3 regions of the Bradyrhizobium sp. AZCC 1588 genome follow, and region 2 is predicted to be linked to each of the others. Evidence: riboswitches for the same ligand, from Rfam matches in the RefSeq annotation. Region 2 holds a riboswitch; each other region holds the start of a gene.
The links. Region 2 has a riboswitch for cobalamin ahead of V1277_RS31625 (TonB-dependent receptor). Riboswitches for the same ligand answer to the same signal wherever they lie in the genome.
Positions count from the first base shown of each region.

Region 1: it holds a riboswitch for cobalamin, as region 2 does, so the genes downstream of both, V1277_RS12230 (TonB-dependent receptor) here and V1277_RS31625 (TonB-dependent receptor) in region 2, are expected to answer to the same signal.
Region 3: it holds a riboswitch for cobalamin, as region 2 does, so the genes downstream of both, metE (5-methyltetrahydropteroyltriglutamate--homocysteine S-methyltransferase) here and V1277_RS31625 (TonB-dependent receptor) in region 2, are expected to answer to the same signal.

Region 1 covers NZ_JAZHSC010000001.1:2,604,831-2,608,102, forward strand. Annotated here, with positions in the region: gene V1277_RS12225 (FecCD family ABC transporter permease) at 1-836, opposite strand, end outside; cobalamin riboswitch at 971-1,169, shown strand; gene V1277_RS12230 (TonB-dependent receptor) at 1,283-3,272, shown strand, end outside.
Region 2 covers NZ_JAZHSC010000001.1:6,779,445-6,782,716, reverse strand. Annotated here, with positions in the region: gene cobT (nicotinate-nucleotide--dimethylbenzimidazole phosphoribosyltransferase) at 1-517, shown strand, start outside; gene V1277_RS31630 (histidine phosphatase family protein) at 525-1,097, opposite strand; cobalamin riboswitch at 1,228-1,428, shown strand; gene V1277_RS31625 (TonB-dependent receptor) at 1,544-3,272, shown strand, end outside.
Region 3 covers NZ_JAZHSC010000001.1:2,146,652-2,149,923, reverse strand. Annotated here, with positions in the region: gene metE (5-methyltetrahydropteroyltriglutamate--homocysteine S-methyltransferase) at 1-1,767, opposite strand, end outside; cobalamin riboswitch at 1,881-2,094, opposite strand; cobalamin riboswitch at 2,228-2,445, shown strand; gene V1277_RS10030 (ribonucleoside-diphosphate reductase subunit alpha) at 2,560-3,272, shown strand, end outside.

The sequences.
Region 1 (3,272 bases), 4.2 Mb from region 2:
CGCATCAGATGCGGCGCGACCAGGCCGATGAAACCGATGGTGCCGGTGACGGCGACCGCGCCGCCGACACCGAGCGCGACGCCCGAAATCACGAATAACCGTAAGCGCCCGACATCGACGCCGAGGCTCTGCGCGGTTTCCTCGCCCAGGCTCAGCGCCCGAAAGGCATGGCGCTGGCTGAACAGCATCAGCGCGCCGGCAATGATGAAGGGAAACGCCAGCATCACATGCTGAAAGCTGCGGTCCTCCAGCGAGCCGAGCAGCCAGAATGCGATCTCCAGCACCACGAAGGGATTGCTGGAGAGGTTCATCACCAGCGCGGTGGCAGCGCCCGCAAAGCTCGAAATCGCCAGTCCCGACAGAATGAGGATCAGCAAACCCGCATTGCGGCCGGCGATCGAGAGCAGCACGAACACCGAAGCGAATGCCGCAACGATCGCCGCGACCGGGAGCGCATAGGAGCGCACGTCGGCCAGCCCGAGCGCGATCACCAGCACTGCGCCGAACGCGGCCGATTGCGGCGCGCCGAACAGCGAGGGCGAAGCCAGCGGATTGCGGAGCAAACCCTGCAGCGACGCGCCTGACAGCCCGAGAATGGCACCGATTGCGAGCGCCAGCAGCGTGCGCGGCAGGCGGATTTCCCGCACGATGACCTGCGCCACCTCGCTGCCGCCGCCGAACAGCGCTTCCGCCACCGCAAGCGGCGACAGCCGCACCGGCCCGATGCCGAGCGAGATCAGCATCAAGAGCGCAACGAGGGCGGCAAGCGCCGCGGTCGCGCCGATCCGCCGGCGCGCGGCTTCCTCATTGGTCAGGGTTACGGCCTCAACACTCATCGATCGTCCTAAAGCAGGTTTACCCGCCCCGGTACAGACGGCGGGCAGGCGTGCTCATGCGGCAAAAATAGCGCACTCGTCCAGTGAGGATCGCCGGACGCCCCGGGGCGCATTGACTCGGACTTTGACAAACTTCTACCATAGTTCCCGACGGTTCCCGTTTGGGGATCAAAAGGGAATGCGGTGCGGGGAAATCCCCCAATTCCGCGGCTGCCCCCGCAACTGTAAGCGGCGAATCCTTCGTCATAAGCCACTGGGCATCTCGGTCCTGGGAAGGCGACGATGGGGTAACGACCCGCGAGCCAGGAGACCTGCCGTCAGCCGTGGTCACACGCGAAGATGTCGGTCGGGGAGTACAGACATTAGCTTCACCAGAGCTGCTCAAAGCACATGGTGAGACTTGGTTCGCTGTGACGTGCCACTGACGTCATACCGAGGTCCAAGTCATGTCTTTCACCAACAGAGCCGCAAGGCGCCGCCGCTTTTGGCTCGCTTCCAGTTTTCTCGTTCCCATCGTGTCGCTCGGCATTTCCGGCGCGCACGCGCAGACGCCGGAGCCATTGCCGCCGATCGAGGTAACTTCGCCTACCGACCCGAACCGGACCCGCGCCAAGCCGACCTATGATGAACCATCGACCTCGCGCCGCATCGTGCCCGCGGCTGCACCGTCGACCGGCACGCGACCTGCGGCGGGGACCGGCTCGAACGTCGCATCGCAAAGGGCCCCGCAAGGCGCAGGCGGCGGACGGCAGTTCTCCGGCATCGTCGGCACGTCCGCAACCGTCATTACCGCGGACGACATTGCGCATTCGCCGGCGCAGACCTTGCCCGACATCATCGCGCAGGTGCCGGGCGTGCAATTGACCAGCCTTTACGGCGGTGTGAACGGCGCCAAGACGTCCGTCGACCTCCGCGGCTTCGGCGCCTTCGCGACGGCCAATAGCCTCGTCCTGATCAATGGCCGCAGGCTCAACGATATCGATATGGCCGGCGTCGATCTTTCGACCATTCCGCTCAATTCGATCGAACGGATCGAAATCACCCGTGGCAACAGCGGCGCGGTGCTCTACGGCGACAACGCGGTCGGCGGCGTCGTCAACATCGTCCTGAAGGACGGCGCCGGCGGCCCGCCTGTCGCGATTCGCAGCGAAGCCGGCGTCGGCTCGTTCAACCAGCGGCTTGCGAACATTTCGACCGCGACCAACTACGGACCTTGGTCGACGTCCTTCTATGGCAACGCCATCAAGTCTGATGGTTACCGGGTCAACAACGCCCTCGACCAGCGCAACGGGGTCGGCAATCTCAATTATACCACACCGGACCTCAAGGCCTTCCTTACAGTGACCGGTGACGACCAGAAGCTCGGCTTCCCGGGCGGACGCACCGTCGATCCCTCAATCGGACTCAATCAACTCGTCACTGATCGCAGGGGCACCAATACGCCGTTCGACTACGGCAATCAGCAGGGCGCCAGCGCAACCACCGGCTTTACCAAGACGATCATGAACGGCGTCGACCTCATCGTCGACGGCGGCTTTCGGAAGAAGGACACGCAAAGCGGTTTCTTCGGTGCGGTACCGTTTGCGTCGCCGCTGCCGAGCTTCTCCTCGACCTATAACGATGCGGCACTGCAGACCTGGTCGATCACGCCGCGACTGAGCGTCAAGAACTCGATCCTCGGGATGCCCTCACAGATCCTGACCGGCATCGATTATTACGATGCGACGTTCAACCAGGAACGCGGGGCGTTCAAAGGCCTTCCGCCTACCCACATCTACGATCTGTCGCAACAGACGGTGGCGGGCTATTGGCAGCAAACCGTCGGTCTGTTGCCGACGACGGATTTCTCCTATGGCGCCAGGATTCAAAACACCAGCCTGAGTGCCCGGGATCGGTTTGATCCCAATGCGCCCGGTTGCGCCATGTTCTTCAATTGCAGCCCAGCGGCCTCTCCGTTGGACAGCAACGAAACACAATACGCGCTGCATGCTGGGCTCGAGCATCGATTCAATAGCGTGTTCTCGGTATTCGGCCGCGCCGCGCGCGCATTCCGTACCCCGACCGTCGACGAGCGCGTCTCCAGCGGCCCCTTCTTCGTTCCAGGGACTTTCGAGTTGAAGACGCAGACCTCCCACGACATCGAGGGCGGCTTCCGCATCAAGAGCGGTGGCTTCCAGATGCAATCGAGCATCTACAACATGGACCTCGAGAACGAGATCCATTTCATCCCGGCGCTGTTTTTCAACGTCAACCTCGGTCCGACCCGCCGCTACGGCTCGGAGACCAGCGCTTCGCTGCGTGTCAGTGACACGGTGACGCTCCGCGGCGGCGTGGCCTACACCCGCGCTGTCTTCCGCGAGGGTGCATTCGCCGGCAATGACGTGCCGCTGGTGTCGCGTTACACCGCAAGCGGCGGCGTGACCTGGAACATCTGGC
Region 2 (3,272 bases):
GACATCGGCGGCGATCGCCTCGGCCTTGCTCGGCGTGAGCGCGGAGGAGGTTGCCGGCAGTGGCACAGGTGTCGATGCCGCCGGCCGGGTCCGCAAGGCGCGTTTGATCGATGCCGCGTTGGCGCGGCATGGTCTCACGGGTGCCTCTGCCGAAAGAATCCTGTGTGCGGTCGGCAGTCTCGAGATCGCGGCCATTTGCGGTGCAATCATCGCGGCCGCGCAGCGTCGCATTCCAGTCCTGATCGACGGCTTCATCGTCTCGGTGGCGGCCTTGACGGCGGTGCGTCTCAATCGGTCGTGTCAGCCCTTTCTTCTGCCCTCGCATCAATCGGCGGAGCAGGGACACCGCTTGGTTCTTGGGGCCCTTAATGTACATCCGCTGGTCAGTCTGGATCTCAGGCTCGGCGAGGGATCGGGTGCCGCGATCGCATTGCCGCTGGTGCGGCTTGCATGCGCCCTGCACAACGGCATGGCGACTTTTGCGCAGGCCAATGTGCCGGATCGTCCAGCCGGATGACGGCGGTTTAGCCAACGCGCTGATTGACCGACACCACCCGCCACCCCATCGACAGTCGGTCGATGCGGGTGAGGGACAATGGGTCGATCACGAAGCGCAAGGCGGACTCTGGCGTGAGGTCGAGCGCGATGCACAGCGCGGCGCGGATGGTGCCGGAATGGACGACAAGGGTTGCCGAACCCGCCGCGAGCTGGCCGAGGCCCCGCTGAACCCTGACGATCTGGTCTTTAAAGCTCTCGCCGCCCGGCGGCCGCGAACGTGCGGGGTCACTCCAGAATCTTGCGTAGCCTTCGCCGCCGGCGGCCGCGAGGTCGTCATGGCGTTTTCCGGTCCAGTCGCCAAAATCCTGCTCCCGGAGTTCGCTCACCAGGATCGGATCAAGCCCCAGCGCGCGGGCCGTATCGACGGTGCGCCGCGACGGGCTTGCGTGGCTCGCAGCGCCCTTCGGGAGATGTTGTCGCAGCGCGTCCAGTTGCGTCCGGTCGCTGAGATCGGCCGGAGCGTCCGAAGCGTGAATCGTCCCTGCGATGCCGTCGACGACGGCATGCCGGACCAGCCAGAGGAAGGATTCACCTTCCATTCAACGTCTCCAGGGATGTCTGAACTGCGATGCCTGCGATAGCACTTTTGGCTGAGCCGTTGTCAATGCAGGCCGTCGCTCCATACGAACGTCGCACCGGCGACTGCACATTGACTCTGCGTTCGACTTAATCCTAGATGGTTCCGACGGTTTCCCCTTACGGGGATGAAAAGGGAATGCGGTGCGAGGAGGTTTCCTCAATGCCGTAGCTGCCCCCGCAACTGTGAGCGGAGAATCTTGCGTCACGCGCCACTGGGCATCTCGGTCCCGGGAAGGCGACGCAAGGTAACGACCCGCAAGCCAGGAGACCTGCCGTCAGCCGTGGTCACACGCGAAAATGTCGGTCGGGGAGTACAGACATTCGGCTTCAGCTGAGGCCTCACAGGCCGAAGGTTGAGACCTGGTTCGCTGTGACGTGCCACTGACGTCATACCGAGGTCTCAGCCATGTCCTGTCTCCGTGCCGCGCGGCCGCGCAAGTTCCTGCTCGCGTCCGGCGTTCTCTCTTCTTTTGCTGCCTTCGACATCTCCGCGGTCTGCGCGCAACAGGCGGGCTCCCGCGAGCCATTGCCACCGGTCGAAATTTCTCCGCCCACCGACCAGAAGCGCAAGCAGGCCAAGCCGTCCGGCCGCGACGAGCAGGGCGCGCGCCGCGCGGCGGCAAATAGAGCTGCTTCGCCAGCGACCGCACCGAAGCCGACCGGGGATACGACGCAGACACCGCTCAACACGAACGCCATCGCCGCAAGCGCGTCGCGCCTCGGCCTAGCTGTGCGTGAAGTGCCTGCGACCGTGGAGGTGATCTCGGCCGAGACGATCCGCGAGCAGGGCTATCGGACCGTGTCGGAAGTGGCGCAAGGCGCGGTCGGCGTGACGTCCGGCGACAATCCGGCCGAGCCATCGGCCTTCTCGATGCGCGGCTTTACCAACAGCCAGATCAACGTGCTCTACAACGGCATCAAAATCGGCCCCCAGAACATGACGTCGCGTATCATGGACACGGCCAATCTCGAGGCCGTGGAGTTTCTCAAAGGTCCGGCTTCGCTGCTGTCGGGCGAGGGGGCCAGCGGCGGCGCGATCAATTTCGTCACCAAGCAGCCACACACCGGGCCGATCCGGAACGAGGCCCAATTCTCCTATGACTCGCTGAACTCGTTCCGCAGCTATTATGGCTCCGGCGGTAGCACCAACGTTCAGGGGCTCGACTACCGGTTCGACATCAGCCGCTCCTCGCTCAACGGCTTTGCCGATGATACCAACACCAAGACGCTGGATATCTCGGGTCAGCTCAACTACCGCATCTCCGACAATCTCAAGGTCTGGGGCGCGATCGAATACCGGGAGGATCGCGGCAAGGCCTATTGGGGCGTACCGCTGGTCCCGGTCGCCTTCAGCGGATCGCATGTCACGACCGGCATCGTCTCGGGAAGCTACGTCTCGAACTACAATGGATCGAACCTCGGCCCGGTTACGATCGACGATCGCACCTTCAACACCAACTACAACGTCCTCGACAATCGCAATGTCGCGAGGGAGGTGTGGCTGCGCGGCGGCTTCGAGCTCAAGCTCGCGCCCGGCCTGACGCTGAGGAGCCAGGCCTACGGCTATGGCGCAGAGCGGGAGTGGTTCAACAACGAGGTCGAGGCGTTCAATGCCAATGTGAACCTGGTCGACCGGGAACGCTTCTACGTGGCGCACAGCCAGAAGCTCGCCGGCAACTTCACCGACCTGACCTGGGATACGAACATCGCCGGCATGGACAACCGCCTGGTGACAACAGTTGCCGCAAGCGGCCTTGATTTCGTCCGACCGGGGGCCGCCAATTTCCCGCACGATCAGGTCACGCTGGTCGATCCTGCCCGCGGGTACTACGGCCTGCTGACGACGCAGCAACAGGCGGCGCGGATTGACAATGAATCGCTGTCGTTCGAGGATCGCCTGAAGATCACGCGGACATTCGCGCTGGTCGGTGGCCTGCGCATGGAGCATATCGGGCTCGATCGTAACTCGACCGATGTGAATGGCGTGGTGAAGGCGGGCTTTCCCTTCTCCAAGTCCTGGACGCCGGTGACGGGGCGCATCGGTTACACCTGGGAGGCGGTCCCGGGGCTGACCTTCTTCAGCCAGTACGCGACCGGCGCCGACGTCTCAGCCAACAACATCTTCCTGCTAGGGC
Region 3 (3,272 bases), 4.6 Mb from region 2:
GAGCATCGCCTTCATCGGCTTTGTCGTCAGCGACTGGGCGTATTGCCACCACTCGACCGTCATCGGCTTCGGGCGAGAGACGTCGCCGAACAGCACAGGCGGGCGAACGTAGCGCGATCCGTAGGATTGCACCCAGCCGTGCGTAGTGAAGGCAAAGCCCGCCAGCTGTTCGCCGAAATACTGCACCATGTCGTTGCGCTCGAATTCGCCATGCACAAGCACGTCCAGCCCGATATTTTCCTGCCAGCGCACGGTGCGGGCGGTCTGGTTCTGCAGGTAGAGCTTGTAGGCTTCATCCGTCAGGGCGCCCCTGGCGTGCGCGGAGCGGGCGTTCCTGACGTCGGCGGTTTGCGGGAACGAGCCGATGGTCGTGGTCGGGAACGCCGGCAGGTTGAAGCGCTCGCGCTGGACGGTGGCGCGTTCAGCGAAGATGCTGGCGCGGAAGCGCATCGGTTCATCGATGCTGGCAACGCGTGCCGCTACCTTCGCATCGTGAATGCGCGGCGACGCCTTGCGGGAGGTCGCCGCCTGATCCGATGCCTTCAGGCTGGCTTCGACTGCTCTGCGGTCATCGGCGAGTGCCGTTCCGAGCGTGGCCAGTTCTTCGAGCTTTTGTATCGAAAACGCCAGCCAGCTCTTGATTTCGGGATCGAGCCCGGTCTCCAGTGCCAGATCGATAGGGACATGCAGCAGCGAACAGGAGGGGGCGATCTGCACGCGATGCTTGCCAAGTTTGGCGATCACGGGCTCGAGCCGGTCGAGAAGCCGGCTCAAATCCGCGCGCCAGATGTTACGGCCATCGATGATTCCGAGCGACAGCACGCGGTCATCAGGGAAGCCGGCAAGCTCGTCGATCTGCTCCGGCGCGCGCACGAGGTCGAGATGCAGGCCGGCGACGGGCAGGGATAGCGCGGTGTCGCGGTTGGCGCCGAGCCCGCCAAAATAGGTCGTCAGCATGATCCTGAGCTGCGGTACGGCGCTCGCGATCTCCGCATAGGCATAATGCAGCGCCTGCTGGGCGACGATGTCGAGGTCGAGCACCAGACACGGCTCGTCGATCTGCACCCATTCCGCGCCCCGGTAGGCAAGTTCGCGGAGAACCTCGACGTAAACCGGCATCAAGCGATCAAGCAGGGACAGCGGATTGAAACCGGCATCCTTGCTCTTGGCGAGTTTGAGAAACGTGACGGGGCCGACCAGCACGGGGCGGGTTTGATAGCCCAGCGCCTTGGCTTCCTCGTATTCCTCGATCGGCTTGCGCGAGGCGAGAGTGAACTGCTGATCCTTCGCCAGTTCGGGCACCATGTAGTGGTAGTTGGTGTCGAACCATTTTGTCATCTCGAGCGCCGGCACGCCGTGCGTGGCGCCATGTCCGTGATGGGCATGGCCGCAGCTCGCCTCATGCGCCTTGCCTTGCGCGCCGCGGGCCATCGCGAAGTAAGTCGCAAGCGAGACCGGCCCGCCGTTCCAGCGATAGATCTCCGGGATTGCGCCTATCATCACTGATGTGTCGAGCACCTGGTCGTAGAACGAGAAATCGTTCGACGGGATCACGCTGACGCCGAGCTTTTTCTGGCGCGCCCAGTTGGCGGCGCGAAGGCCGACGCCGGTTTCGATCAGCGCCTTCTCGTCGGTTGCGCCCGACCAGAAACTCTCCAGCGCGAATTTCAGCTCGCGGCGCGGACCGATGCGCGGCGTGCCGAGGGAGGCAACGGAAAGTGAAGAAGTGGAGATGGTGGAAGAAGACGTAGCTTTGGAAGAAGACATGGCTTAACCCCAAAAGTTGGGGGCAAAGGCCGAAGTGACACGTCTGGATTTTTCGCGGACGGCAGAGCGCGCGCGGAAAATCGCAACCGCACCACCGGGACACCCCGCCCGAGGACGTGTATGTTGTCGAGGCAGGTCTCCTGGCTCGCGGGTCAATGCTGCTGTCCGGCCTTCCCGAAACCTTGCGAGGTCTCAGTGACTTTGTTGGACAGCGGCTCGCTGCTTACAGTTGCGGGGGCAGCTCCGGCTTTGGCTTTTCGGCCGCACCGGCTTCCCTCTTAGCTTCGGAAGAACGTCTCCCGAAGAACCACGACGGGTCCACTTATCGGCAACGCGGCAGGCACGTCAACTCGACGACATTCACCGGTGCGTTGTGATCGTTGTTCACAGCCATAGGGTTCCGTCGCCGAAATTCTTGCACATCGCCCGCTCGCCCCATTGACAGCCGCATCCGAATAACACGAGATATAGCCGTCACGGTCCGCCATGGCCCAACACATGGTGGCTAAGAGGGAAGCCGGTGATCGCGCGAAAGCGCGAAAATCCGGCGCTGCCCCCGCAACTGTAAGCAGTGAGTTGCTCCCGAATCTTACGTCACTGATGCGGCATCGCATTGGGAAGACACGGGAACAACGGCGACCTGCGAGCCAGGAGACCTGCCGCGACACCGAAGAAAACGTCCACGGGCGGGGTGTCCCGGCGGCGCTTGCAGATTCGTGCCCGCGTTTTCGCGTGGGCTAAAGCTGTAGCGTCTTCAGACATCCGGCCCCAACACCATCACGGGGTCTCTTGATGTCACTCTCTCTCGATCGCGAAGCCAACGCCGCTCCATTCATCCGACTGCGTCCCGAATCGCTTGCCGCCTCGGAAGCGCAGCCGCCGATGCAGGTGATTCGCCGCAACGGCACGGTTTCGAAATTCGACGCGAGCAAGATTTCGGTGGCGATGACCAAGGCGTTTCTCGCGGTCGAGGGACATGGCGCGGCGGCCTCCCGCCGCGTGCATGAAATCGTCGAGCAACTGACCGCCGAAGTCGTCGGCGCGCTGTCGCGCCGGATGAGCGAGGGCCGCACCTTTCATATCGAGGACGTGCAGGACCAGGTTGAACTTGCCCTGATGCGCAGCGAGCATCACAAGGTCGCGCGCGCCTATGTGCTCTATCGCGAGGAACGCACGCGCCAGCGTGCCGGACAGGACGTGGCCAAGGCCGCCCAGCCATCGGGGAAGCCCTCGTTACGTGTCACGCTGGCCAGCGGCGCGCAGGTCCCCCTCGACATCGCGCGGCTGACGCTGATCATCGAAGAAGCCTGCACTGGCCTCGAGGGCGTCGGCGCCACGGCGGTGCTCGCCGAGACGCAGCGCAATCTCTATGATGGCATCAGCGAGGACGAACTGGCGCTGGCGTCGGTGATGGCCGCGCGCACGCTGGTGGAGCAGGAGCCGAACTACGCCTATGTCAGCGCGCGGCTCTTGCTCGACAAGCTGCGCACCGAGGTGCTGTCTTT